DNA from 3 places in the Georhizobium profundi genome. Region 1 is predicted to be linked to each of the others. Evidence: riboswitches for the same ligand, from Rfam matches in the RefSeq annotation. Region 1 holds a riboswitch; each other region holds the start of a gene.

Region 1 (9,515 bases):
CTATGGCGCGGAAGTGGTGCGCGGCGCCATCCAGTCCGTGTCTCATGACCAGTACGAAGCGGCCAAGGCGCTGAATTTCACGCCGCGCCAGGCGCTGTGGCGTATCGCCCTGCCCCAGGCGATCCCCGAGATGATGCCGACATTCGGCAATCTCGCCGTCCAGAACCTCAAGGACACCGCCCTCGTCTCCCTGATCACGCTGCAGGATCTGGCGTTTCGCGCCGAGCAGCTGCGCAATTTCACCCAGGACAGCACGACCATCTTCACCATCGTGCTCTTCATGTATTTCGGCATGGCGCTGGTTCTGACGGCCATCATGAAGCTTCTCGAGCGCTCGGTCGGGCGCTGGAAGACTGCGAGGGCGTAGGCGATGCTGTTCGGATATGAATGGGATACGAGCGCCGGCCCGCTGGTTTTCGCCTGGTCGATCCTGCCAATCCTCCTCACCGGCGTTCTGGTGACGATCCAGGCAGCCGTGCTCGGCTTCGGCATCGCTCTGGTGCTCGGGCTCGTGCTGGCTGTTCTCAAGGCTGCGCCCTCGCGGCTGATCTCATGGCCGGCCCATGCGGTGGCGGAATTCGTGCGCGACACGCCGCTCCTGATCCAGCTTTTCTTCCTCTATTACGTGCTGCCCGAGTACGGGCTCGTGCTACCGGCGTTCATGACGGGGGCACTCGCGCTCGGCATCCAGTACTCGGCCTATATGGCGGAGGTGTACCGCGGAGGCATCGAAGCGGTGGCGCGGGGCCAGCGCGAAGCAGCGCGCGCGCTCAATCTTTCGTCCGCGCGCACCTTCACCCATGTCGTCCTGCCGCAGGCGATCCCGCGCGTCATCCCGGCGCTTGGCAACTATCTCGTCTCGATCATGAAGGACGTGCCGATCCTTTCTGTCGTCACCGTCATGGAGCTTCTGAACGTCGCCAAGATTATTGGCGACCGCACCTTCAATTACATCGTGCCGCTGTCGCTGGTTGGACTGATCTACCTGATCATGACGCTGATTGCCGCCGGCGGCGTTCGCTATCTCGACAAAACCCTGCCCAAGAAAGGGATCGCGCTCAAATGACCGAACCGATCATCAAATTCGACAAGGTCGTCAAACGGTTCGGGTCCCACACCGTGCTCGACCATCTCGATTTCGAGGTGAACCCGGGCGAGATGGTCACGATCATCGGGCCGTCCGGATCGGGCAAGTCGACCGTGTTGCGCATCCTGATGACGTTGGAGCAGATCCAGGATGGCGTCGTGACCGTGGAAGGCGAGCCTCTGTGGCACGAGCGCAAGAATGGCGATCTCGTTCCGGCTTCCGAAAAGCATCTGCGCAAGATGCGCGAGAAGCTCGGCATGGTGTTCCAGCAGTTCAACCTCTTTCCGCACATGACGGTGCTGCGCAATCTGACGGAAGCGCCGCGGCAGGTGCTCGGCCTGTCCAAGAAGGATGCGACCGAGCGCGCGGAGGAACTGCTCGAGCGGGTCGGTCTTTCCGATCAGGCAAGCAAGTTTCCGCATCAGCTTTCGGGCGGGCAGCAGCAGCGCGTGGGCATCGCAAGAGCGCTTGCGATGCGGCCGAAGATCATGCTGTTCGACGAACCGACCTCTGCGCTTGATCCGGAGCTGGTCGGCGAGGTGCTCAAGGTCATCCGCCAGCTGGCCAACGAGCACGAGCTGACGATGCTGCTCGTCACGCACGAAATGCAGTTTGCCCGGCAAGTCTCAGATCGCGTCTGTTTTTTCGACAAGGGACGGATCGAAGAGCAAGGGCCGCCGGATGAGCTCTTCACCAACCCCAAGCGCGAACGGACCCGCGAGTTTCTGAAAGCCGTCCTCGATCCGGATGCATGAACTGGAAACTATCGTTGCAGTAGCGGCCCGCTCCAAACTTGACTAGAAAGCCCCGGCAACGAAAACGATGCGCCGACCATCAGGACGGCGACGCCAAGGGTCGGGAAGCACCATGGAGCAGACGGAAGCACCGGAGCGTGTGGAAGATCGCGATGATGCCGTCGAACACATGGAGTCCGGCAGAACGCTCGGTGAAATCGGCCTGCAGCGCTTCGCGCCCTACCTGATGAACCGCATCATGGGGCGCTACAACCAGGCGCTTCGGGAAGACCTGACGGCGGCGAACATCACCACGCCGAAAATGCGTGCGCTTGCGGTGCTTTCTATCAATGACGGCCTGCGCATCAACGAGCTTGCGGTCTATGCGGTGGTGGAGCAATCGACGCTCAGCCGCGCGCTGGACCAAATGGAATCGGAAGGGCTCATTCGCCGCGAGAATGCAGCCGACGACAACCGCGTGCGCAACATCTTCATCACCGAAGAAGGGCGCCAGCGTTTCTCAGGCGTCTGGCCGACGATGCTGGCCGCCTATGAAGCGATGTTCGTCGGCATCGATCCGTCGGAGCGCGAAGTCTTCATCGCCACGCTGCACAAAATTCTGAGGAACATTCGCCGCCACGACTTTTGAACGGAGACTGCCCTTGACGGCATGGGCTGCGCGCATGAATATGCATTTGCATATTTTATTGTTCCAGCTGCCCATGCCGAAAAGGACTGACCCTCAATGGCCGAGCGTTCATTTGCCAAGGAAGTGCAGAAGCTGCGCATGGGTGCGGGCGAGACGTTCCACGGCGAAGGCATTCTGGCCATCACCAAGGCGCTTCTCGAAAATGGCGTCGGTTATGTCGGCGGCTATCAGGGCGCGCCGATCAGCCATTTGATGGACGTGCTGGCCGACGCACAGGACATTCTCGGCGAGCTCGGCGTGCATTTCGAAGCAAGCGCTTCTGAGGCGACGGCAGCTGCGATGCTGGCGGCATCGGTGCACTATCCGATCCGAGGCGCGGTCACCTTCAAGTCGACGGTTGGCACCAACGTCGCTTCTGATGCGCTGGCAAACCTTGCATCCGGCGGCGTCACCGGCGGCGCGCTCGTTATCGTCGGCGAAGATTACGGCGAAGGCTCCTCCATCATGCAGGAGCGCAGCCACGCCTTTGCCATGAAGAGCCAGATCTGGCTGCTCGACCCGCGCCCAAACCTGCCATCCATCGTTGAGACGGTCCGCCACGGGTTCGAACTGTCCGAGGCATCGAACACGCCGGTCATGATGCAGGTGCGCATTCGCGGCTGCCATGTGCATGGACGCTTCACCGCGTCCGACAACAAGCGGCCGGGCATGAGCGTGCGTGACGCGCTGGAGAATCCGCGCCGCGACACCAACCGCATCGTGCTGCCGCCCGCCTCGTTCCTGCACGAGCAGGAAAAGATCAACAAGCGCCTACCGCAGGCGATGGACTACATCCGCAAGAACAACGTCAACGAGTTCTTCGGACCGGACGAAGCCAAAGTCGGCATCGTTCTGCAGGGCGGCATGTACAACGCGGTGCTTCGCGCCCTGCAGCGCATCGGCCTTGCGGACATCTACGGCGAGACGAAGGTTCCGCTTTATGTCCTGAACTGTGTCTATCCGCTTCTGACCGACGAATTCCTGGACTTCTGTGCCGGCAAGGACGCAGTGCTCGTCGTGGAGGAAGGCCAGCCAGACTATATCGAGCAGGCCTTCGGCTCGATGCTCTACAAGGCTGGCGGAACGACGAAGCTGATCGGCAAGGGCCCCTTCCCTATGGCCGGAGAATATACCGGCCAGGTCATGCTCGACGGCATCCGCACCTTCCTGGACGAGCATGGCGGCGGCATCCTGCCTTCGAAGGGCCGCGCTCCGAACACGCCGCTGCCGACCGACAGCATCCAGCAACTGCAGACGAAAGTGCCGATGCGGCCGCCGGGCTTCTGCACCGGTTGTCCGGAACGTCCGATCTTCGCCGCCACCAAGCTCGTCGAACAGGAACTCGGCAAGCACCACATCGCCTCGGACATCGGCTGCCATCTGTTTTCGATCAACGCGCCGTTCGAGCTCGGCGCGACGACGATGGGTTACGGCCTTGGCCCGGCGTCGGCTTCCGCCTTCAACGACAAGAACGCGGAACGGCGTTCGATCTCTTTCGTCGGCGATGGCGGCTTCTGGCACAACGGCCTCACCTCCTCAGTCGGCAACGCGGTCTTCAACCGCAATGACGGCGTCATCGTCATCGTCGACAACTATTATTCGGCGGCGACCGGTGGTCAGGACGTTCTGTCGTCGCGCGCCGACAACCGCTCCAAGTCGACCAAGCACCCGATCGCCAAAGCTGTGAAGGGCATGGGCGTCGAATGGGTGCGCCAGATCGACCGCACCTATGATGTCGGCAAGCTCAAGGCCACGCTGAAGGAAGCGCTGACCACCGAGGAGAGTGGCCCAAAGGTCATCATCGCCTCGTCGGAATGCATGCTGAACCGCCAGCGCCGTGAAAAGCCGCTCAAGCAGGCCGCGCTCAAGGCCGGCGAACGGGTCGTGCGGCCGCGTTTCGGCGTCGACGAGGATGTCTGCACGGGCGACCACGCATGCATGCGGCTTTCGGGCTGCCCTTCGCTTTCGGTCAAGCAGCTCGACGATCCGCTGCGCGACGACCCGGTCGCGAGCATCGATCAGAGCTGTGTGGGTTGCGGCAATTGCGGCGAGGTGGCTGATGCCGCCGTGCTCTGCCCGTCCTTCTACCGCGCTGACCTGATCCAGAACCCGACAAGTGTCGACCGGTTTGCCGACCGTCTGCGGCGCAAGGTCATCGGCTGGCTCAAGAACCGCCGCGAACGCAGCCGCCTCGTTTTCGCGGAGAATTGAGATGACCATTCACCGCCTTCCCGACCTTCCAACCGACGGCGTCGACGCCACCACGTCGATCATCAAGATCGCGATCCTGGCCGTTGGCGGCCAGGGCGGCGGCGTGCTCACCGACTGGGTGATCGATCTCGCCGAACATGCGGGCTATCGTGCGCAATCGACATCCGTTGCGGGCGTTGCCCAGCGTACGGGCGCGACGATCTACTATGTGGAAATGACCCCCGATGGCGGCCGCGATCCGGTCTTCTCGCTGAGCCCGGCTCCCGGCGACGTCGATATCCTCATTGCCGCGGAGCTGATGGAAGCCGGGCGCGCCGTCATGCGCGGCTTTGTGACGCCGGATCGTACGACCCTCATCGCCTCGGCCCACCGTGTGCTCGCAGTTTCCGAGAAGATCGTGCCGGGCGATGGCCGCGCGGACTCACCTGGCGTGACGGAAGCCGTTGCCGCCGCCGCTCACCGCCTCGTCTGTTTCGACATGGAGCAGGTCGCCGTGGATGCCGGCAGCGTGATTTCCTCGAGCTTGTTCGGGGCGCTCGCCGGCAGCGGCGCCCTGCCCTTCGAGCGTGAAGCCTATGAGGCCACCATCCGGCGCTCCGGCCGCGGCGTCGAAGCGAGCTTGCGGGCGTTCAATGCGGCCTGCGACCTCGCCCTTGCGGGCGGAAAGACGCCGGCTGTTGCCGTTCCCGAAGCGGTCAAGGCCGAAGCGCGCGATCCGGAGGGCCCGGAAGCGCTCGTTTCCGAATGGCGCGCACTGCGCTCCATGGTCGGCGATCTTCCTGCCCCCGTGCAGGACATGGCAGGCCGTGGTCTGCGCAAGGTCGTGGATTACCAGGATCTCGCCTACGGCCGCGACTATCTCGACCATCTGAAGAGGGTCATCGCCATCGACGATGCCGCGCATGAATGGCGGCTGTCGATCGAGGCGGCCAAGTACATCGCCAATGCGCTCGTCTATGACGACATCATCCGCGTGGCAGACCTGAAGACCCGCGCAAGCCGCGAGGCGCGGCTGCGGCGCGAACAAGGGATCGGCGGCGACGCCATCGCCCATGTGACGGAGTATTTCCATCCGCGTATGCAGGAAATCTGTGGCACGCTGCCCGTCCGCCTAGGACGCTGGATCGAGAACAGCCCGAAGGTGTTCGGCGCGCTCGACAAGGTGTTCAACCGCGGCCGACGCATCCGCACCGACGGCATCGTCGGCTTCGGCATGCTCTACGGGATTGCCACGTTGAAACCCGCGCGTCGCCGCCTGCTCCGCCACGAGGTGGAGATGAAGCACATGGCGCAGTGGCTGGAAACGGCGCTGTCGGTCCGCGACATTAACTACGATCTGGCCGTCGAAGTGCTGAAATGCCGGCGCCTGATCAAGGGTTACTCCGACACGCATGAGCGCGGCCTGTCGAAATATCGACGCGTGATGGACGGCCTGCCGATGATCCGCCACCGGGAAGATGCGGCCGACTGGCTGCGGCGCCTGCGCGAAGCCGCCCTTCTCGATGAGGAAGGCAAGGCGCTGGATGGCGCTCTGAAAACCATAGAGACGCTCTAAATATCTTTCGGAGAGAAGATTTCCCAGCATGGGCGAGCCTGTGGATTGACCCGCAGAACGCCCGCCCCTACACGAGTGCTCGGAACGGGTTTCACCTTCGGGTGGATGAAAAGGGAATGCGGTTCGGCCATTCGGCCAACTCCGCAACTGCCCCCGCAACTGTAGCCGCCGAGCTTCCTTCCACGATGCCACTGGATGTGTTCGCACATTCGGGAAGGCGGAAGACGAAGCGTTGACGCGGAAGTCAGGAGACCTGCCTGTTCCAGTCACCCATGCGTGGACACGGGGTGTGGTCCATGCGCGGTCGTCCGTGGCGGTGACATTTGAAAGAGTGTTGCCGCACGCCGGGTGCGACCTTTGGTGAGCCTTTGTGCATATCGCCTCTGCCGTCCGTCCGTCTGCGGTTTCTGATGAAACCGGGAGCGCGCCACCGAGCCGTTCCACGACCCGAAGGGCAGACCCATTGCTTAAAGCGTTCATTCCAGCAGGCGCGATCCTGCTGGCAGCTGCCGGCGTTGCCGGCGCTCAGGATACCGAGACCACCACCGTTCTCGACCGACTGCTGGTCACCGACGGGCTGACGCCGGTGGCAGAGGAAAAATCCGGCCGTGCCTTCACCGTCATCACCGCCGAAGATATCGAGCGAAGCCAAGTGACGTCGGTTGCCGATATCCTGCGCACCGTTCCCGGATTGTCGGTTTCCCGCATGGGATCGATCGGTGCACAGACGCAGGTGCGGGTGCGCGGCGCCGAAGCCAACCACGTCATCGTCATGATCGACGGCGTGGACGTCAGCGACACGGCAGCCGGCGAATTCGATTTCGGCAGCCTCATGACGTCCGACATCGAACGCATCGAAGTCCTGCGCGGGCCGCAGAGCGCGTTTTACGGCTCCAACGCGCTCTCGGGCGTCATCAACGTCATCACCAAGCGCGGCGAGCGTGGCGGCTTCAGGACGAACGTACGGAGCGAGACCGGCACGGACGGCACCGTTCTCGGCGGCGTGACGCTGAGCGGTGGGCGCGACGATTTCGATCTGTCGCTCGGCGCCACGTTCCGACGCAGCGACGGCTACAATGTCTCGCCGTTCGGCTCGGAGAAGGACGGCGACCGCAATGCCACGCTCAACGGCCGGTTCGCCTATGACCTGATGCCGGGGCTGACGCTCGACGGCACGCTTCGCTACGTCAATCGCCGCAGCGAACTTGATCCGCAGAATTTCGAGACGCTCGGACCGCCGGACTTCCTGCCCGGCCCCTTGGTCGGTCTGGTCGTAGATGGCGACGAGGAAACGGCGACGAAAGAGCTTGTCGGCTCGCTCGGGCTCACGCATGAATCTGCCGATGGCGCCTGGACGCAAAATCTGCGCATCTCCGGCAACGACACGTTCCGTGAAAACTTCACCGATGGAGCGCTTGCAACATCCAGCGACGGCAACCGTGTCACCGCTTCCTATCAGGCGACCTATGCGTTCGACACGCCGAACTTGCTCGACGCCACGCACAAGATCACAGGCGGGTACGAGTTCGAGCGGGAAACCTATCTGCCGTCGCACCTGACCGAACGCCAGAGCCGCGATGGGAACTCGTTCGTTGCCGAATATCGCGGCGAGTATCTCGGGCAGTTCTTTCTCAATGGTGCCATCCGTCACGATCTGAACGACCGCTTCGCCGATTCCACGACGTTCAGCCTCAGCGGTGCCTGGGCCGTTCCAGGCACACTCACGCGTCTGCACTCCTCGATCGGGACGGGCGTCACCAATCCCACCTTCATCGAGCAGTTCGGCTATGATCCGGAGAGCTTCGTCGGAAACCCCAATCTCGTTCCGGAAGAAAGCATCGGGTTCGATATCGGCATTGAACAGGGCTTCCTCGGCGGGGCACTCATCGTCGATCTCACCTATTTCAACCAGGACCTGACGAACGAGATCGCAACGGTGTTCGGACCGGCGCCGACCTATGCGTCGACGCCGATCAACCTCCTGGGCGAAAGCCGTCGTCAGGGCATCGAGATCGCTGCGACGTTCGATCTCGGATCGGGGCTCTCGGCCAGGGGCAGCTACACCTATCTCGATGCCAGCGAGCAGAGCCAGAGCGGGGGACCGCGCCTTGCCGAAGTGCGCAGACCCCGCCACTCGGGATCGCTCGGCCTCACCTATCGCTTCATGGAAGAGCGCGCGTCGCTCTTCGGCGAAGTGATCTTCAACGGCGAGATGGAGGATGTCGCTTTCGTTCCGACGCTGCCCAGCCGCGTGACGCTCGACGCCTACCAGACGGTCAATATCGGCGGCAGCTACCGGTTCAACGAGACGTTCGAGGCCTATGGCCGGGTGGAGAACCTGTTCGACGAGGAATACCAGGAAATCTTCGGCTACAACGCGCAAGGCCGGACGGCCTTCGTTGGATTGAGGGGATCGTTCTGACGCTTGGCGCGCGCAGCTTTCTGCTGAGCCTAGTCGGCGTGGTGGCCGTTGCCGCCGCGCCGACAGCCAGCGCCGAGACCATGCCGCAACGCGTGGTGTCAATGAATGTCTGCACCGATCAGCTTGCCATGCTGCTTGCCGCCGACGGCCAGCTGATCTCGGTTTCAAGCCTTGCCCGTGACGCCGATTATTCCATGCTGGCCGAAGATGCAGCAGCCTATCCGATCAATTACGGGCGCGCCGAGGAAATCCATCAGCTGAACCCGGATCTGGTGCTTGCCGGAACGTTCACCACCCGCAGCACAGTTGCGATGCTCCGCCGGCTCGGCATCCGCGTCGAGGAATTTGCACCGGAAACGTCGCTCGATGACATCCGGTCAAACCTTCAGCGGATGGGCGAAATTCTCGGGCGGGAAGACGATGCTGCGGAGCTTGTCGCCGCATTCGATGCGCGGCTAGCCGGCTTGGCCAGCGACCAGTCGAATCTCGATGTCGCCATCTACGAGCCCGACAGCTATGCGCTCGGGCCCGGCACGCTTGCCCATGCGGTGGTTGAAGCCGCCGGTCTCACCAATGTTGCGGATGCGCTCGGCGTGACGGGCATGGGGCGCGTGCCGCTCGAGGTCATGGTCATGCAAGCGCCCGACATTCTCGTGACGACCGATGACGGCGACGAAGTGCGCGTGCGTGCCGAGGAAAACTTCGCCCATCCCGCCTTCCGGCGCGTGGCTGCGACCAGCCGAACGCTTTCTTTGCCCGGCCCGCACTGGGTGTGCGGCGGGCCCTTCACCCTCGATGCGATCGAACTCCTGCAGAAT
Region 2 (9,515 bases), 1.9 Mb from region 1:
GCGACCGCGACGTCTACAATTTCGATCTGCTGCCTGAAGCCGGGCACAAGATGCCGGCCTTCATCAACCTCCAGCAATATTACGTCGAGCAGTATCTCGTCGACCGGTGCCGGGACTTCCCGGATTTGATCGATCTGCGCTTCCGCAACAAGGTTGTGGCGCTGCGCCAGCAGGGCGATGGCGCGCGTCTTTCGGTCGAAACGCCTTTCGGCGCCTACGACCTGACCGCCGACTGGCTGATGGCTTGCGATGGCTCCAGGTCTGCGCTGCGCGACATGATGGGTCTGGAGTTCAGCGGCCGGCTGTTCGAAGAGCGCTTCCTCATCGCCGACATCCGATTGGAGGACGAGCTTTTTGCCTCCGGCGAGGCTGAGCGGCATTTCTGGTTCGAGCCTCCGTTTCACGAGGGGCAATCGGCACTACTCCACAAGCAGCCGGACAACATCTACCGCATCGACCTGCAACTTGGCTGGGATGCCGATCCCGTCGAAGAGAAACAACCGGAACGGGTGCTCCCGCGCATTCGCGCCATCGTCGGCGATAGGCCGTTCGAATTGGACTGGGTCTCTGTCTACACGTTCCAGTGCCGCCGGCTCGATCGGTTCGTGCATGGCCGTGTCGTCTTCGTCGGCGATAGCGCCCATGTGGTATCGCCCTTCGGAGCGCGCGGCGGCAATGGCGGCATGCACGACGTCGACAATCTCGGCTGGAAGCTTGCGGCGGTAATCCAGGGCAAGGCTCCGGAGGCGTTGATCGAGAGCTACAACGAAGAGCGTGTCCACGGCGCCGACGAAAACATTGGGCATTCCTCCAACGCGACCAATTTCATGACCCCGAAGACGGCGATGGAGCGCATCTTCCGCGATGAGGTCCTTCGGCTTGCGGCCGACGCGCCCTTTGCCCGGCGTCTCGTCAATTCCGGTCGGCTGTCGCTGCCCTGTTCGCTGGAAGGGCTGTCGCTGCAGACGCCGTGCGACACCGGCGCACCCGTCAAGCCGGGCACTGTTCTGCCCGATGCGCCGCTGCTCAAGGGCAACCGCTCGACCTGGCTGCTCAACGAGATCGGCGGCGAATTCTGCCTGCTGACAACGGAACGTGACAGGCCAATGTCGCACGACTTGCCGATGATCCAGATCGCGGCCGATGCTTCGGCAGGCGACGACTGCCTGATCGATCTGGACGGCCATGCGCTTAGGCGGCTCGGTCAGGGTTTCACCTACCTCGTTCGGCCGGACCAGCACATCGCGGCAGCGTTCGTCGCACCCAGCGCCGACGACATTGCCACTGCACATCAACGCGCGCTTGGAGCCGGCCGATGACCGACATTCTTCAAGACCGGCTGGGCCCCGCCGGCGATCGGTTCTATGCCGAGCTCATGGCGGCGCAACGGGCCCTCTCCAACGACGAAGCACAGCGCTTCAACGCCCGGCTCATTCTCCTGATGGCGAATACCATCGGCGATGGCGAGACGCTGTCTGCGCTGATCCGCGAGGCCGCGCGGCACAAGGCCTGAAGCCTCTTCCGTTTTGGCGGTAGAGCGCCTATCCCTCGCGCTCCAACGCATGAAGGGAGATTGCGCCATGGCATGGCAGCCGGCTGAAAACCGTTACGAAACGATGCGCTACAACCGTTGCGGCCGCAGCGGCTTGAAGCTCCCCGCGATCTCCCTCGGTCTCTGGCACAATTTCGGCGACGACACACCCCATCAGACCAAACGCGACATCTGCCGCCGCGCCTTCGATCTCGGCATCACCCATTTCGACCTCGCCAACAATTACGGCCCGCCGCCCGGATCGGCCGAAACGGCCTTTGGCGAAATCCTACGGACCGATTTTGCCGGCTACCGCGATCAACTCATCATCTCGTCCAAGGCTGGCTACGACATGTGGCCGGGGCCCTATGGCGAGTGGGGCAGCCGCAAATATGTGATTGCCTCCTGCGACCAGAGCCTGAAGCGGATGGGTCTCGACTATGTCGACATCTTCTATTCGCACCGCTTCGATCCGGAGACGCCGCTTGAAGAAACGATGATGGCGCTCGATCAGATCGTGCGTTCGGGCAAGGCCCTTTACGCGGGCATCTCGTCCTATAACGCCCAGCGAACGCGGGAAGCTGCGGCGATCCTCAAGGACCTCGGCACGCCGTGTCTCATCCACCAGCCGAGCTATTCGATGCTCAACCGCTGGGTCGAAGATGACGGCCTTCTCGATGCGCTCGACGATCTCGGCATCGGCTCGATCGTCTTCTCGCCGCTCGCCCAGGGCATGCTCACGATCAAGTATCTGAAGGGCGTGCCGGAGGATAGCCGTGCCAGCCAAGGCAAGTCCCTGATGCCGGAGTTCCTCAACGACAAGAACCTCGCCAATATCCGCGCGCTGAACGAGATCGCCGAGAAGCGCGGCCAGACGCTGGCACAAATGGCCATCGCCTGGGTTCTGCGCGGTGGCCGCGTCACCTCGGCGCTCATCGGCGCCAGCCGCGTGTCGCAGGTGGAAGATTGTGTCGGTGCGCTCGCCAATCTCGATTTCACCGACACTGAACTGGCCGAAATCGACAGTTACGCCCGTGAGGCCGACATCAATCTCTGGGCCGCATCGGCAGAGCGCAAAGGGCCTGCCCGTAAAAAGAAGTGAAGCGTCGGCTTTTGCTCAAGAAATGAGCATTGGCAGCGGTTGTGTTTTGTCGCGGCCGCTGTCACCAATCGTTGCGACGGTGCCTTGATCTTCAAGGTGAAACGGGAAGCCGGTGAAAAGCCGGCGCCGCCCCCGCGACTGTCAGGGACGATGCCCTTCCATCATGCCACTGGTGCGCTTCTTGCATCGGGAAGGCGGAGGGGATTGGTCCCGAGCCAGGAGACCGGCCGTCAGCCACGCGGCAAAGCCGCAGATACGACCCAAAGATGGGGCGGAGGGCCCCGAAAGGATTTGATATGCGCATATTGACCACACTTGCAGCCTTCGCGCTTTCGACCGGGGCGGCCTTTGCCCATCCCGGGCATGGCGGCCATGACAATGCAAGCTTCGCCTATGGTTTCATGCACCCGCTGGGCGGCCTAGATCACCTGCTTGCCATGATCGCCGTCGGCTTCCTGGCGTATTTGGTCGCTGACCGCACAAGTTCGAAACGGCCGCTCTGGCTCGTCCCGGCAGCCTTCGTCGGCGCCATGGCGATCGGCGGCGTTCTTGGCGCATTCGCGTTCGATCTGCCGCTCGTCGAACTCGGCATCGGCCTGTCGATCGTTGCCATCGGTGCAGCCGCCGCGTTCGGTCGCCAGATGCCGGTCGCAGCAGCCATGGCTCTCGTCGGCTTCTTCGCCATCTTCCACGGTCATGCGCACGGCACCGAAATGCCGCAGGACAGCGCAGGGCTCGCCTATGGCCTCGGCTTCATGGCTGCGACAGCTCTGCTCCATGCTGCAGGCATCGCAGCCGGTCTTGGTATCGGCAAGCTTTCGCGCTCGCAGGGCGTGCTTGCAGCGCGCGCCGGTGGCGGCGTGATGGCGCTTGCCGGTGTCGCCATCGTGGCCGGCATCATCTGATATTTGGCAGGACTGCGATCACCGCGATTAGAAAAAATGGCCCCGGCAGCGCTGCCGGGGCGTTTCTTCGTTGGGGTTTCAATCAAGCGTAGCGATCAGCTTTCTTCGCCGAGACATGTCGCGAACGACGTCGCCATGTTGCGCAGAAGCTCGAAGTAGAGATCAGGCCCGTCGGCGATCTCCGCGCCTTCCGGATCCAGCACGCCCGCCTTCGCATCTGTGCCTTCGATCACGACATTGACGATCCGGGGCTCAAATTGCGGCTCGGCAAAAACGCAGGCGGCATCCAGTTCGTTGACCCGCTGGCGCAGTTCGGAGATGCGTTCCGCACCCGGCGCCACTTCCGGGCTGATCGTGATCGCGCCTGCAGCCTGGAGACCGAACCGGTTCTCGAAATAGTGGTAGGCATCGTGAAAGACGATGAAGGGCCGATCGGCAACCGGTTCGACGGTCGCGGCGATTTCAGTCGACAGCTCGTCGATCCGTGCCGTCAACGCTTCTGCATTGCTGCGATAGGTGTCGGCGTTGTCCGGATCGGCATCGGCCAGAGCGGCCTCGATCGCGCCGACCATCAGCTTGGCATTTTCGGGATCCAGCCAATAATGCGGATCCGTGCCGGAATGATCGTGTCCGGCATAGTCATCGCTGGAATGATCGTGAGCCGCGTGGTCCTCGTGGCCATGGTCGTGCGCAGCGCCTGCTTCCTCGGCGTGATCGTGGCTCTGCTCGTGATGATGGTCTTCGTTGTTGCCGTGGTCATCATGGCCGTGATCATGATCGTCATGGCTGTGGTCGTGATCGTCGTGCGCGTGCTCTTCATGGGCATGACCATCGCCATGGTCACCGTGATCATGAGCCTCGAAGGCGCCGCCTTCGCGGAACTCAAGCCGCGTCATGCCTTCAGTCTGTTCCAGCGTCACCACGCGCGCATTGGCGCTCAACGTGTCGAGCGGCTGATTGAGGAATGGCTCGAGCCCCGGACCCACCCAGAACACGAGCGGCGCGTCCTGGAGCATGGCTGCATCCGATGGGCGCAGAGTATAAGTGTGTGGGGACGCGGCGCCCTTGACGAGAAGTTCCGGTTCGTCCACGCCTTCCATGACGCCTGCGACCAGCGAGTGGATCGGCTTGATCGACGTAACGACACCGTCAAGCGCCAAGGCGGGGGAGGCTGTCAGGGCAGTCGCTGCCATGAACGCGGCGGCCGACGATGCGATGAGTGCGGAAGATTTCATGCCTGTCCCTCAGTTTCTGGGTCGATTGTAATCATATAACGTTTCTTGTGTAACGCTATAACGTGTGCCATATGCGGTGACAAGCGCCGAAATGGCGCATCGAAAGGGTTGATGGTGCAGCGGACAAACCTTGTGGAGATGAGCGGCGTCGGGGTCCGGCGCGGCGGGCGCTGGTTGGTGCGCGGCGTCGATTTCACCATTTCGCCCGGTGAGATCGTCACGCTGATCGGTCCGAACGGGTCCGGCAAGTCGACCACGGCCAAGACTGCCATCGGGTTGATGAAGGCGGACGAGGGCACTGTTTCCCGCAAAGCCGATCTGACCATCGGCTACGTGCCGCAGAAGCTCGCCATCGACTGGACGCTGCCCTTGTCCGTGCGGCGGCTGATGACGCTGACCGGAAACCAGCCTCGCGCCGAAATCGACCAAGCGCTCGAGGCTGTGGGCATTGCTCACCTGGCCGATGCCGAGGTCCAGCATCTCTCGGGCGGCGAGTTTCAGCGCGCACTGATGGCGCGGGCCATGGTGCGCCGCCCGGATCTCCTCATTCTCGACGAGCCGGTGCAGGGTGTCGATTTTTCCGGCGAGATCGAGCTTTACGACCTGATCAAGCAGATCCGCGATAGGACCGGCTGCGGCATTCTGCTGATTTCCCACGATCTGCATGTGGTGATGGCGGAAACCGATACGGTCATCTGCCTCAACGGCCATGTGTGCTGCCGCGGTGCGCCGGAGATCGTTGCGAAGAGCCCGGAATATCTGCAATTGTTCGGCGCGCGTGCTGCTTCGACCTTGGCAGTCTACAGTCATCACCACGACCACACCCATCTGCCCGACGGCCGGGTCAAGCATGCCGATGGTTCGGTCACGGACCATTGCCATCCCGATGACGGCCATCACCATGACCATGCCGGCGAGCATCATCATCATGCCGATGCCGCGCCGGTTGCGGCCCATAAGCATGAGGATGGGCACAAGGGGCATCACCATGCTCGATGACTTTTTCACCCGCGCGCTGCTTGCCGGTATCGGGGTGGCCATCACGGTCGGTCCGCTCGGCTGCTTCATCGTATGGCGGCGCATGGCCTATTTCGGGGACACCATGGCGCATTCGGCGCTGCTCGGCGTCGCCATCGCGTTTCTCTTCGACATCAACCTGATGGTCGGGGTCTTCGTCGTCGCGGCGCTCGTTTCGGCTGCGCTGCTTCTCCTGCAGCGACGCCAGTCGCTCTCGACAGATGCGCTGCTCGGGATCCTGTCGCATTCGACGCTGGCGCTTGGCCTCGTCATGGTCGCCTTCATGACCTGGGTGCGCATCGACCTGATGGGCTTCCTCTTCGGCGACATCCTCGCAGTCTCGCGCACGGACATCGCTTTCATCTGGGGTGGCGGCGCGATGGTGCTCGCCGGCGTCGCCTGGCTCTGGCGCCCACTGCTGGCTTCGACGGTCAATGCCGAGCTGGCCGAAGCGGAAGGCATGCATCCGGAACGCGCGCGCGTCGCCTTCATGCTCCTGATGGCGCTCCTGATTGCGATCGCCATGAAGATCGTCGGCATCCTGCTCATCACCTCGCTGCTGATCATCCCCGCAGCCACGGCCCGTCGCTTCTCTAGCACGCCGGAAATGATGGCCGTCATGGCCTCGCTGATCGGCGTCGTCGCCGTCGTTTCGGGCTTGTTCGGTTCGTTGCAGTTCGATACGCCTTCGGGACCGTCGATCGTGGTTGCCGCGCTTGCCCTGTTCCTCGTCAGCCAGATCGCGCCGGTGGTTCGCAGATCCGGGCCACAGCCGCAGGAGGGAGGTCGTCGATGACCAGCCACGTTCACGAACGTCCACTGAGCGATCTGACCAAGAACCAGAAGCTCGTCTTCGATGCGCTGAGCAGTGCGGAAGGGCCTTTGAGCGCCTACACGATCCTCGACCAGCTTCGTGACGAGGGGTTTCGGGCGCCGCTGCAGGTCTATCGTGCACTCGACAAGCTGCAGGAACTCGGCCTCGTCCACCGGCTCGAAAGCCTCAATTCCTTCATCGCCTGCGCGCACCCCCATTGCGCGAGCCACGGCATGATCGGTTTCGCGATTTGCGAGAATTGCGGGCAGGTGGAGGAGTTCTCCGATGCCGAGATCGAAACGCGACTTGGGACATGGATGCGCGAACGCGCCTTCAAGCCGCGCAAGACGACCGTGGAGCTGCGCGGCCTCTGCGCCACCTGCTCGACCCACTGAAAGCGGCCGTCCGACAACCGGATGTAGCCGCTCGCCCCCGGGGAGTTGATCCATCTTGCGCATTCTCGTCTTCAACGCGGGCAGCTCCAGCCTGAAGTTCGGTGTGTTCGACATGGATGGCGCTACGATCCGCCATCGCCTCAAGGCGACGGTGGATCGGCTCGGCCGGTCCACGGCGGAACTGAAGCTTGTCGTCGATGGTCGGGAGAGCCGAGAAGACGTTGCTGCAACCGGGGTCGAGGCTGCCATCGCGGCCGTGCCCGTTATCCTTCAGCGCTTCGACTTCGGCGCGATCGACGCCATTGGCCACCGCATAGCCCATGGCGGCGAAAGGTTTGCCGCTCCGGCGATCATCGACGAACCTGTCATCGCAGCCATCGAGGCGCTCACGCCGCTTGCACCTTTGCACAATCCCGGCGGCCTCGCAGGGATCCGTCACGCCAGAGCGACATGGCCGGGCAAGCCGCAGATCGCTGTTTTTGACACGTCCTTCCATCTGAAGAACCCGCCGAGGGCAACGACCTATGCGGTGCCGGCCGCATGGCGTGAGGCCGGGCTGCGGCGCTTCGGCTTCCACGGCACTTCGCACAAATACGTTGCGTTGCGCGCGGCCGAAGCACTCGGCGAGAACCTCCGCGACCTGCGTGTCATCAGTCTTCATCTAGGCAATGGTGCGAGCGCCTGCGCGATCCAGCTCGGTGAGAGCATCGACAGTTCCATGGGCATGACGCCGCTCGAAGGGCTCGTCATGGGCACGCGTTCGGGCGATGTGGACCCCGGCATCTTCGGCTATCTGCAGCGCAATCTCGGGTTCGACGCAGAAGCCGTCGAAAAGGCGCTCTATGAAGAAAGCGGCTTGAAGGGCCTCACCGGGACCGCCGACATGCGGGACGTGGAGGATATGGCCGCAACGGGCGATGCGGCGGCGCAGCTTGCAATCGAAATCTATGCCTACCGCGCCCGCAAATATGTCGGCGCCTACGCGGCCGCCATGGGCGGGCTCGATGCGCTGGTGTTCACCGGCGGCATTGGCGAGAACTCCGCCGCAATGCGCCGGCGCATCTGCGAGGGTCTCGGTTTTCTTGGGCTCATGCTGGACACCGAACGGAACGGACATGTCGATCTCACCGATCATGCCGTGCCGCAGATCCAGGCATACGGCTCGCGCGTTCGCGTTGTCGTCACCGAAACGGCGGAGCAACTGATGATCGCGCGTGAAGTCAGCGCCTTACTGAAAGCGCCAGCCAACGGCGCCTTGACGGTTCCGGTCGCGATTTCCGCGCGCCACGTGCATCTCGATCAGGATGCGGTCGATGCTCTGTTCGGGACCGGCTACAGCCTGAGCCCGGCCGGTCAGCTGCGCCAGCAGGGCCATTGGGTCGCCAGGGAACGCCTGGCGCTTGAAGGGCCGCGTGGCCGGCTGGACAATGTCGCAATTCTCGGTCCACTGCGTGCCAGAACCCAGATCGAGATTTCGCGAACAGACGGCTTCGCGCTCGGCATCGCCCCGCCGGTGCGCGACAGTGGCAGGCTCGATGGCACGCCGGTCGTTCGGCTCATTGGCCCGGCTGGCGCCATTGACAGTGACGGGCTCATCATCGCCGCACGGCACATCCATACAAATCCGCAGGACGCCGCCCGGCTCGGACTGAAGGATGGCGATGAAGTCGATGTTCGGGTCGGGCAGGGTGATCGCGCCCTGACGCTGTCCGGAACACTGGTTCGCGTCTCACCAAACGCCTTCACCGAAATGCACATCGATACAGATGAAGCCAACGCCGCCGGCATCGAGGGGCGGGCGGATGGGGAACTGCTGGCTGCCGAAGCCACCATCAAGCCATCCGCTCCCGTCTGACACCAGACTTGCCGTCGCGGCGCTTATCACCGATATGTCAGCCTCAAAGTAGCCGCTACCGAGCGGCAGAACCTTCAAAATTCCGCCAGGCAGGCCATGACCTACCCCCAGCATACATTCGCCGTCGCACCTATGATGGACTGGACTGACAGGCACTGTCGCTTTCTCCATCGGCTGCTGACGAAGCAAAGCCTGCTCTATACCGAGATGGTCGTCGCCGATGCCGTGATCCATGGAGACCGGGACCGGCTTCTCGGCTTCGATCCAGTCGAGCATCCCGTCGCGCTTCAGATCGGGGGATCGGACCCCGACAAGCTTGCCGAAGCGGCCAGGATCGGCGCCGATTTCGGCTATGACGAGATCAACCTGAACTGCGGCTGCCCGTCCGACAGGGTCCAGTCAGGCACTTTCGGTGCCTGCCTTATGCAAACGCCCGAAGTCGTCGCCAAGGGTGTCGCGGAAATGCGAAGCGCCGTGTCGATCCCGGTAACGGTGAAATGCCGGATCGGCGTCGATGACCAGGATCCGGAAGAAGCGCTGGATTCGCTCGCATCAGCCGTTCTGGACGCTGGCGCAGATGCGCTCTGGGTGCATGCCCGCAAGGCATGGCTGCAAGGGCTTAGCCCTAAGGAAAACCGGGATATCCCGCCGCTCGACTACG
Region 3 (9,515 bases), 2.2 Mb from region 1:
CGCATCCAATCTCGGCGGCTTCGTCGTCTTCGCCCTGATGGGCGTGGTCCATTGGAAGATCGGGCTTTTGATGGGTGTGGCGCAGTTTGCGGGTGCGCGGGTGGGCGCGGGTCTCGCGATGAAGAACGGGGCGAAGCTGATCCGCCCGCTTCTGGTACTTGTGTGCATCGCGCTTGCCGTGCGCCTGCTGATGGATGCCGACCATCCGATCCGGGCGTTGATCGGCTATTGAAATAAGAAGTGCCACCACGCGGACGCGGTGGCACTGATGCTCGGTATTTGCCGTCAGACGATCAGTCGGCAGGCGAAATGCGCAGGATCTGCCCGTTGGCTTCGTCGGTCAGCACATAGATCGACCCATCCGACCCTTCGGCGACGTCACGAATACGCAGGCCCAGATCTTCCAGGTAGCGCGCCTCTTCCGTGGCCGTGTCGCCATCGACAGCGACATGGACGAGCGCCGTCGAGGCCAGACCGCCGACGAAGATGTCGCCCTGCCAGTCAGGGAAGGCGTCGCCCTGATAGAAGATCATGCCGGAGGGCGCAATGACCGGCGTCCAGGTCAGGATCGCATCGGTCACACCTTCCATCGTCGCTTCACCTTCATTGATCGGATCGCCCGAATATTCGACGCCTTCGGTCACCAGCGGCCAACCATAATTGTTGCCGGCCTCGATGATGTTCAGTTCGTCGCCGCCACGCGGGCCATGTTCGATCTCCCAAAGCACGCCGGTTTCGGGGTTGAGCGCTGCGGCCTGCACGTTGCGGTTGCCATAGGAGAAGATTTCCGGAAGCGCTTCGGCCTGATCGACAAACGGGTTGTCCTCCGGCACGCTGCCATCGGTGTTGATGCGCACGACCTTGCCGAGATGGCTGTCGAGATCCTGCGCCTGGCCGCGGAACTCCGCGTCGGATCGTTCGCCGAGCGTGACGTAGAGCAGGCCGTCATTGTCGAAGACCAGACGCGAGCCGTAATGCGCGGTGCTCGGCAGCTTCGGCTGCTGCGAGAAGATGACCTCGCCTTCCTCGAGCGCAGTGCCGTCATCAGACAGACGCGCCTTGAAGACGGCAGTCGAGTTGGTGCCGTCGGGGCCAGGCTCCGCAAAGCTCAGATAGATCAACCGGTTCTCGTCGAAGGCGGGATCGAGCGCAACATCGAGCAAACCGCCCTGGCCGCGGGCATCCACTTCCGGCGCGCCCGAAATCGGCTCCGACGGCGCCCCATCGGCACCGATCAGAAGAAGGTTGCCTTCCTTTTCGGTGACGAGCCAGGTGTCGTCCGGCAACTGAACCATGCCCCACGGCTGACCGAAGCCCGATGCAACCGTTTCGACCTGGATCGAGCCATTGCCCGTGTAATAGGTCTCGTTCACTTGCGCCCAGACCGGAGCGGCGAAAGCGAGAGCCGTCGAAGCTGCGATGGCGCGGATATAGGTGGAACTTTTCATCATCTTCCTCGTCACGATTGAAGTCGAGAACGCAACCGTGACATGCGCCGACCCGTTCCGTGAAAAAGACGACGACGGTTTCACATCTACGTGAAGTGAGGGAACAAACGCTCAGAACTCGATGCCGACCTGCGCTTTGACGCCGGATCGGAACGGGTGCTTGATCATTTCCATTTCGGTGACGAGATCGGCAAATTCGATCAGTTCGTCCTTGGCGTTCCGTCCGGTGATGATCACGTGCTTCATCTCAGGCTTCGCCTTGAGCACGTCGATGATCTCATCGAGCGGGAGATAATCGTAGCGCAGCACGATGTTGAGCTCGTCGCATAAGACCATCTGATGCTCGTCGTCGAGGATCATCGCCTTCGCCTTTTCCCATGCCGCCTGGGCGGCCGCGATGTCGCGTGCGCGGTCCTGCGTTTCCCAGGTGAAGCCCTCGCCCATAGTGGCGAGCGTCACCTGCTCGGGGAACTTGTCGAGCACGTTGCGCTCGCCCGTTCCCCACTTGCCTTTGACGAACTGCACGACGCCGACCTTCATGCCGTTGCCGAGCGCGCGGAAGACGAGGCCGAATGCGGCCGTCGACTTGCCCTTGCCCTTGCCGGTGTGGACGATCGTCAGCCCCTTCTCGATCGTCTTGGTGGCGATGATCTTGTCGCGCGCGGCCTTCTTCTTCTTCATCTTCTCCGCGTGGCGCGCATTGAGCTCTTCTTCGCTCAAACTGGCCAGCTTCTCGGACTTTTCAGCCATCTTCCATCAATCCTCTTTGGGCAACGTGTCGCCGACGACGAGCCAGGGCAGATGCTCGCCATAGAAATCATGCTTCTCGATCTGCCAGTCGTGGTCGTCCTCGAAAGCGGCGAGAAGCAGGTGATAGTCACCGTGAAGATCGTCGTGGCGGTACCAGATGGGTGATCCGCACTGCCCACAAAAGGCACGCTCCACGTCAGGCGAAGAGCGGAAAGTCTGCGGCGCGGCGCCGGTGAAACGCACCTGATCTTCCGAAAACGATGCGAAGGCGGCGACGGGAGCCGAGAGCGCCCGGCGGCAGGATTCGCAATGGCAGAAGGACACCCATTTCGGATCGCCCGATGTTTCGAAGCGCACGGCCCGGCAAAGGCAGCGGCCTTGTCTGGTCTTCGTCACGACGCACCCTCCATGAGTTTGGCCAGATCGAACTTGGCGGAATTGCTTTTCGGCGTCCACATGCCGCGGTCGATCGCTTCCATGAAGCGGGCTGAGGTTTCCTTCAGCGCCTCCGCATTCTTCTCTCGCATGAAGTCCCGAACGTCTTCATCCACCAAGAAGGCGTGATAGGCGAGTTCGAAGTGGTGGTCGCGCACCGCGCCCGTCGTCGCGGCAAAAGCGAACATGTAGTCGACGGTCGCGGCGATCTCGAAAGCGCCCTTGTAGCCATGGCGCATCACGCCGGCGATCCATTTCGGATTGACGACCCGGGCGCGCACGACCCTGCCGATCTCTTCCTCCAGCGAGCGGATCACCGGCTTTTCCGGCCGTGAATGATCGTTGTGATAGACCGCCGGGCGCGCGCCCTTCAGCGCTTCGACCGCCGCCGTCATCCCGCCTTCGAACTGGTAGTAATCGTCCGAATCGAGCAGGTCGTGCTCGCGGTTGTCCTGGTTCTGGACAACCGCCTCCACCGTCCCGAGCCGCTCTTCGAAGAGGCCGCGTTCCGCGATGCCTTCGGCCTGCGCCCCATAGGCATAAGAGCCCCAGACGAGATAGGCTTCGGCGAGATCGGCACGCTCCGCCCAGCCTTTTTCGTCGATGAGCGCTTGCAGCCCCGCGCCATAGGCACCGGGTTTCGACCCGAAGACACGATAGCCGGCGCGCTTCATCGCGGCTTTCTCCTCCATCCCCTGCGCCTTCAGAGCCTCGGCTTCGGCCCGCATCCGGCTCGCGATAGGGTTCTCCGCCGCATCCTCATCCAAAGCGCCCACCGCGCGGACCGCCTTGTCGAAGAGCGCGATCTGGTCAGGAAACGCATCACGGAAGAAGCCGGAGATCCTGAGCGTCACATCGACCCGCGGCCGCCCGAGCATCGCCGGTGGAATGATCTCGTAGCCGGTTACTCGGCGCGACGCGTGGTCCCACACGGGTTTCACGCCGATGAGCGCCAGCGCCTGGGCAATGTCGTCGCCGCCAGTGCGCATGTTGGACGTGCCCCAGGCGGTGATGCCGAGCGAGGTCGGCCAATCGCCATGGTCCTGCGCATAGCGCGTGATCAGGAGCTCCGCCGACTTGCGGCCAAGCTCCCAGGCGGCCGGCGTCGGCACGGCGCGGCTGTCGACCGAATAGAAGTTTCGCCCGGTCGGCAGAACGTCCGGCCGTCCCCGCGTCGGCGCTCCGGATGGTCCGGGCGGCACGAACCGCCCGTCAAGCGCCGCAAGCGTGCCGGCGATTTCGGCCGGCCCCGATGCGACAATGGACGGCTTCAATCTTGTCTCGAGCTCCTGAAGAACGGCTCGGGTCGCCGTCCAATCGGCCAGGCAGTTGACTTCACCGCGCACGAGCCTCGCCGCCAGTAGCTCGATGCGCTCGACGGTATCGCCGGCGGTGCGCCAGGGATCGGGCGTTAGATCGGCAAGAATTGTTGGCTTCGAGCCTTTCCAGACTTCGGCCATGTCGCAATCGAGCGGGTCGAATTCGAGAACAGCATCCAACGCGATCGCCCGCTGCAGGCTTTGATCACCGCCTTCACCCTGAGCGCGTGGCACGCGCGCCAGAGCAACCGTCAGGTCCGTCAAAAGCCGACCCTCAGGCGCGACGCCAAACACATGCAGCCCATCCCGGATCTGCATTTCCTTCAGGTCGCACAGATAGGCGTCGAGCTTTTCCAGCGCCGCGTCGTCGCCGTCGCCGTTTGCGATGCCGGCGTCATGGTCGAGGCCGATATCGCGTACGAGATCGAGAATCTGGCGTTTGAGAAGCCTGATCCGGCGTGGATCGGTGCCGAGCGCCTGGTAATATTCGTCGACCAGCGCCTCCAGATCCTTCAACGGCCCGTAACTCTCGGCGCGCGTCAGCGGCGGGGTCAGATGATCGATGATCACCGCAGACGAGCGGCGCTTGGCCTGCGTCCCCTCGCCTGGATCATTGACGATGAACGGGTAGACATGGGGCGTCGGCCCGAACACGGCTTCCGGATAGCACCGGTCCGAAAGCGCCAGCGCCTTGCCGGGCAGCCATTCGAGATTGCCGTGCTTTCCCATGTGGACGATGGCATGGGCGCCATAGACCGTAAGCAGCCAGGCATAGAAGGCGATGTATCCATGCGGCGGCACGAGATCGGGCGCGTGGTAGGTTTCCTTCGGATCGATGTTATAGCCGCGCGCAGGCTGGATGCCGACGACCGTCTCGCCGAACCGCATCAGCGGCAGCGCGAAGCGGTCGCCAAGGATGAACGGGCCCTGCTCCAGTGCACCCCAGCGGGCGACCACCTCTTCCTGAATCGATGCGGGAAGTGTTGCGAAGAACGCCTTGTAATCATTGAGCGCCATCGTCTCGCGAATTTCGCGGGCATCGACGGCGGCATTGGTCGGCCCGGCCATCAGCGCGGTGATCAACGCATCGCCATCGGCAGGCAGATCGTCGACCACATAGCCCGCGCCTTGCATCGCCTTCAGCACTTCGATGGTGCCGGCCGGCGTATCCAGGCCGACGCCGTTGCCCAGCCGCCCGTCACGGTTCGGATAATTGGCGAGCACGATCGCGACGCGGCGGTCGGAGGGTGCAGTTCGGCGCAAGCGCGCCCAGTTCACAGCAAGGTCGGCCACAAAATCGATGCGGTCTGCCAAAGGCTCGTGCGCGACGATATTCGCCTCGACCGTCTCATCGTACCGCTCGGCCGATTTGAACGAGACGGCACGCGACAGGACCCGCCCGTCTACTTCAGGCAACGCCACATGCATTGCAAGATCGCGTGCCGACAGCCCTTGCGCCGACGCTTCCCACGCAGATCGCGCCGACCCGGAGAACACCACCTGAAGCACCGGGGCGCCGGTTGATTCCAGCACGGTCCCTTTGGTTTCACCGCCCGGCGCCGAGACGGCGAAACCGGTGGCATTAATGACGACGTCCGGCGGCGCCTCGGCAAAGCTTCGTTCGACGGCAGCGATCGAAACGGGGTCTTTGAGGCTGGAGACGTAAAGCGGCGTGACGGCGAAGCCTCGAGCTGCCAGCGCGTCGACCAAGGCTTTCACCGGCGCCGTCTGCCCGCTTTGGACAAGTGCGCGGTAAAATACGATGGCCGCGATGCCCCGTTTCCCTGTCCCCTCGACAGGCTCGGGATACGGGGAGACCGGAGCCAGCCACACCCCCGCACGCATGAGCGGAACCGCCTCGCCCGGTCTCGGCGCACCATCCACCATCGCTGCGGCGTAATCGAGCAAGCCGCGTGCGTTATCGGCTCCGCCTTCACTGAGGAACGCCCAGAGCGCGTTCCGGTCCGCCGGGGCAACGGTCGAATAGCGATCGAGACCGGGATCAGCTTTGTCGTCACCCGGCAGAACAACGAGCGCGATGCCCTCGCGCGCCGCCGTCGCCAGCAGTGCATCGAGCACATAGGCGAAATAGCTGGCGCCGCCGAGCGCGCGCACGATGATCAGCCGCGCATGGCGCGCCGTGCGCTCTATATAGGTATCGACCGACATCGGATGCTTCAGCGTCATGAGGCTGGCGACGCGGACCGAGCGGTGAGAGGCCCCGCCGGCGGCCTTGGCAGAAGCGATTGCCGCCAGCTCCGTATCGGCAGCCGACAGGAACAGGATGTCGCCCGGCGTCTGGCCGAGATCGATCGCCTCGTCTGCGTCGGCGATCGATCCCTTCTGGCTCAAAAGGAGGTGCATGGCCGCCGTCGCCTGCAGCCGACACAGCGTGATCGACGTTTTGATGTCATCGCGCGGCATCCTGCAGGGCTGCGGTGATCGCCGCCTCGTCGAGTCCATCGTGAAGTCCGATCACGACGAGGCGTGTCCCGCGCTCCTCTCCTGGCTTCCAGGCGCGGTCGAAATAGCTGTCGACGCGGCTCCCGACCGCCTGCACCACAAGCCGCATGGGCTTACCTGCGACATCTGCGAAGCCTTTGAGCCGCAAAATGTCGTGGGTGGCGATGATGTCCCTCAGCGCTTTCGAAAAGCGATCGGGTGCAGCGACACCGCCCAGATCGACGACGAAGCTTTCGAAATCGTCGTGATCGTGCTCCTCGCCATTCTCATGCTCGATCTCGTGATGGGATCGGCGATTGGCGATATCGCTTTCGGTGCCGACGCCGAGACCGAGCAGGACAGCCGCCGATACCTCGCCACCGGATGCTTCGATCATCTGCGGCTTGCGGCTGGTGCGCGCCGCCACATCGTTGCGCACAGCGCTGAGACCCGCCGCATCGACGAGATCGCTTTTGTTCAGGATGATGAGGTCGGCCGCAGTCAGTTGATCCTCGAAAAGCTCCTCCAGCGGGCTTTCGTGATCGAGGCTCTCGTCGGCGGCACGGAGCGCATCGACGCGGTCCTCGTCATCGGCGAAGCGCCCGGCTGCAACCGCTGCGCTGTCGACGACGGTGACGACGCCATCGACCGTCACCCGCTCCTTGATGCCCGGCCAGTTGAAGGCATTGACGAGCGGTTGCGGCAGCGCGAGGCCGGAGGTTTCGATGACGATGTGATCCGGCAGCCGGTCCCGTTCCAGAAGCTTTTCCATCGTCGGGATGAAATCGTCGGCGACCGTGCAGCAGATGCAGCCATTTGTCAGTTCCACGATGTCGTCTTCGCTACAGGTTTCTGCACCGCAGCCCTTGAGCACGTCGCCATCGACGCCCAGATCGCCGAATTCATTGATGATAAGCGCGATGCGGCGGCCTTGCGCGTTCATCAGCAGGTTGCGAATGATCGTCGTCTTGCCGGCGCCGAGAAAGCCGGTGATCACCGTTGCCGGTATCTTCGATTGCATGGGAGCTAACCCTTCATTTTGAGCGGCAGGCCGGCGGCGACGAAGTAGACTTCGCCTGCGACCGCAGCGATTTTCTGGTGCAGGCGCCCTGCGTGATCGCGAAAGGCGCGCGCCATGGAATTTTCCGGCACGATGCCGAGGCCGACCTCGTTGGAGACGAGGATCACGCGACCGGGCGGGCTGGCGAGGAGCGAGACGAGATCGTCGAAAGCAGCGTCCATCGCGGCATCGCCCTGCTCCTCCATCATCAGATTGGTGACCCAAAGCGTCAGGCAATCCACCAGCACGACGCGGTCCGGCCGGATGTGCTCGCGCAGGACCCCGGTGAGCGAAAGCGGGCAATCATGGGTTACCCAGTCCGCGCCACGATCGACCCTGTGCCGCGCGATCCTCGCCCGCATCTCGTCGTCGAAGGCCTGCGCCGTCGCGACGTAGTGGCGCGGAAGGCCGGTTTCCCGCGCCAGCTTTTCGGCATAGGCCGATTTGCCGGAGCGGGCTCCGCCAAGGACGAAGACCGCCCCGTTGCGCTGTTCCGCCATGTGGTCAGGCAAGACCGATGGCGGCAAGCAGATGCTCGCCGACGAGCAAGGCACCGACGCCTGCAACGACGCCGCCCGAGATCCGCAAGGCGACGTTGTCGGCAGTCCGGCCGGTGGCGAACAGTGCCGTCGCGGCGAGGCCAGCACCGATCGCGATCAGGTACTGCGTGGCTGCAAAGCCGGCGAGATAGGCGAGCACCGGTGTCGTCTCGGCTCCGAACACGGCTTCGCCATAGGCGTGACCATGAAACAGGCCGGCCAGCGCAAAGACGGCAGCGTAGGCGGCCGGAGCATAAGCGCGGCCCGAAAGCAGCATGATGCCGAGCACCGCGACCGACAGCGCGACCATGACTTCCACGAAAGGGAGACCCAGCGCTGCGAGGTGAACAAGCGTGCCGAGAACAGTCGCGCCGATGAAGAAAAGCGGCATGGCAAAGCGATGGCGCGTGAGCGTGGCCGCAATACCGACGGCGATGATGAACGCCAGATGGTCGAGCCCGATGATCGGATGCCCGATGCCGGACAAAAGACCTGCAGAGAAGGTTGAGGGCGTCTCGCCGCCCATTGGATGATGGGCGTAGGCAGACGAGGCAAGCACAGTAAAGAATGCGGCTGCTACGCCGCGCTTGAAGACGATCATGAAGACAACTCCCGTGTCAGATAGGCCATAAAGGCCTCTGAACGGCGTGTTCGCCTGACCGCGCAGTCTCCCCCATAGACCGGTCCCCCGGCAACGAGACTGTTGGCCAAGAGCGGAACACCCCGTCCCTCTAGGTTCGATGTCGACAGGCAGGTCTCCTGGCTCGTGGCTGCAGCACCGGACCCGAAGGTCCGGTGCAACGGCTTGTCCCTCACCTTCCCGGAGCTTGCGGCGGCTGCGCCGGCGGACGATTCGTAGACAGGAGGCGTCCAGCCGTGGTTCTGCGCAGTCGCCACTCCAGTGGCTTTTCCAGTGATTGCCCATCGATGGCCTGCCCTGCACCATGCCGGGCATCGACCAACGAGACGCAATCGCCGGATGGGAAAGCCTCGCCACTCTACAGTCGCGGGGTCGGCTGCGATCAAGGCGCCCGAATTGGGTCCACCCCTCGCATTCCCTTTTCATCCCCGAACGCCAATGGCGCTCAGGAAACCTTTCGATGCACTAGAGATAGGCGTGGCGCCCGATCGGTGTCAATCGCGTTCGAGCCTCCGCGCATCAGACAGACGCGGCCGAACCGAGAAGCCCGTCGACATCGAGTACCTGTTCCAGCCGCGCGGCGATGGCGTCGAGAGCGGCGTCGACGCCTTGCGCATAACTGTCTGCTACGGCTCTAACTCCGAGTGCAGCGAGATAGGCGCGGCGGAACCCGTCGGCTGCGAATAGCCCATGCAGATAGGTGCCCATCACACGCCCATCGGCGGTCGTGGCGCCATCCGGTCGCTCGTCGATCGTGACCGGCGCGCGGGCCGCATCCGGTCCCTCGCTGACGCCGAGATGGATTTCATATCCCTGTAACGGCTCATCGAATACCGTCGAATGAGCGGAGACATTTCGGACGACCTTATCGGGCGCCATCAC

The links. Region 1 has a riboswitch for cobalamin ahead of D5400_RS19860 (TonB-dependent receptor plug domain-containing protein). Riboswitches for the same ligand answer to the same signal wherever they lie in the genome.
Region 2: another riboswitch for cobalamin. It lies ahead of D5400_RS10500 (HupE/UreJ family protein); the one in region 1 lies ahead of D5400_RS19860 (TonB-dependent receptor plug domain-containing protein).
Region 3: another riboswitch for cobalamin. It lies ahead of D5400_RS09050 (HupE/UreJ family protein); the one in region 1 lies ahead of D5400_RS19860 (TonB-dependent receptor plug domain-containing protein).

What each region holds. Positions count from the first base shown of each region.
Region 1 is NZ_CP032509.1:4,106,661-4,116,175, forward strand. Features, by position in the region: gene ehuC (ectoine/hydroxyectoine ABC transporter permease subunit EhuC) at 1-367, shown strand, start outside; gene ehuD (ectoine/hydroxyectoine ABC transporter permease subunit EhuD) at 371-1,066, shown strand; gene ehuA (ectoine/hydroxyectoine ABC transporter ATP-binding protein EhuA) at 1,063-1,842, shown strand; gene D5400_RS19845 (MarR family winged helix-turn-helix transcriptional regulator) at 2,012-2,470, shown strand; gene D5400_RS19850 (thiamine pyrophosphate-dependent enzyme) at 2,567-4,720, shown strand; gene D5400_RS19855 (indolepyruvate oxidoreductase subunit beta family protein) at 4,722-6,275, shown strand; cobalamin riboswitch at 6,345-6,550, shown strand; gene D5400_RS19860 (TonB-dependent receptor plug domain-containing protein) at 6,739-8,697, shown strand; gene D5400_RS19865 (ABC transporter substrate-binding protein) at 8,736-9,515, shown strand, end outside.
Region 2 is NZ_CP032509.1:2,216,769-2,226,283, forward strand. Features, by position in the region: gene D5400_RS10485 (FAD-dependent oxidoreductase) at 1-1,319, shown strand, start outside; gene D5400_RS10490 (DUF2783 domain-containing protein) at 1,316-1,513, shown strand; gene mgrA (L-glyceraldehyde 3-phosphate reductase) at 1,581-2,633, shown strand; cobalamin riboswitch at 2,694-2,880, shown strand; gene D5400_RS10500 (HupE/UreJ family protein) at 2,930-3,538, shown strand; gene D5400_RS10505 (zinc ABC transporter substrate-binding protein) at 3,634-4,773, opposite strand; gene D5400_RS10510 (ATP-binding cassette domain-containing protein) at 4,885-5,772, shown strand; gene D5400_RS10515 (metal ABC transporter permease) at 5,762-6,586, shown strand; gene D5400_RS10520 (Fur family transcriptional regulator) at 6,583-6,999, shown strand; gene D5400_RS10525 (acetate/propionate family kinase) at 7,055-8,854, shown strand; gene dusA (tRNA dihydrouridine(20/20a) synthase DusA) at 8,951-9,515, shown strand, end outside.
Region 3 is NZ_CP032509.1:1,942,997-1,952,511, reverse strand. Features, by position in the region: gene D5400_RS09085 (TSUP family transporter) at 1-232, shown strand, start outside; gene D5400_RS09080 (PQQ-dependent sugar dehydrogenase) at 294-1,451, opposite strand; gene cobO (cob(I)yrinic acid a,c-diamide adenosyltransferase) at 1,560-2,198, opposite strand; gene D5400_RS09070 (GFA family protein) at 2,205-2,594, opposite strand; gene cobN (cobaltochelatase subunit CobN) at 2,591-6,316, opposite strand; gene cobW (cobalamin biosynthesis protein CobW) at 6,363-7,415, opposite strand; gene cobU (bifunctional adenosylcobinamide kinase/adenosylcobinamide-phosphate guanylyltransferase) at 7,421-7,954, opposite strand; gene D5400_RS09050 (HupE/UreJ family protein) at 7,959-8,594, opposite strand; cobalamin riboswitch at 8,726-9,106, opposite strand; gene D5400_RS09045 (cobyric acid synthase) at 9,153-9,515, opposite strand, start outside.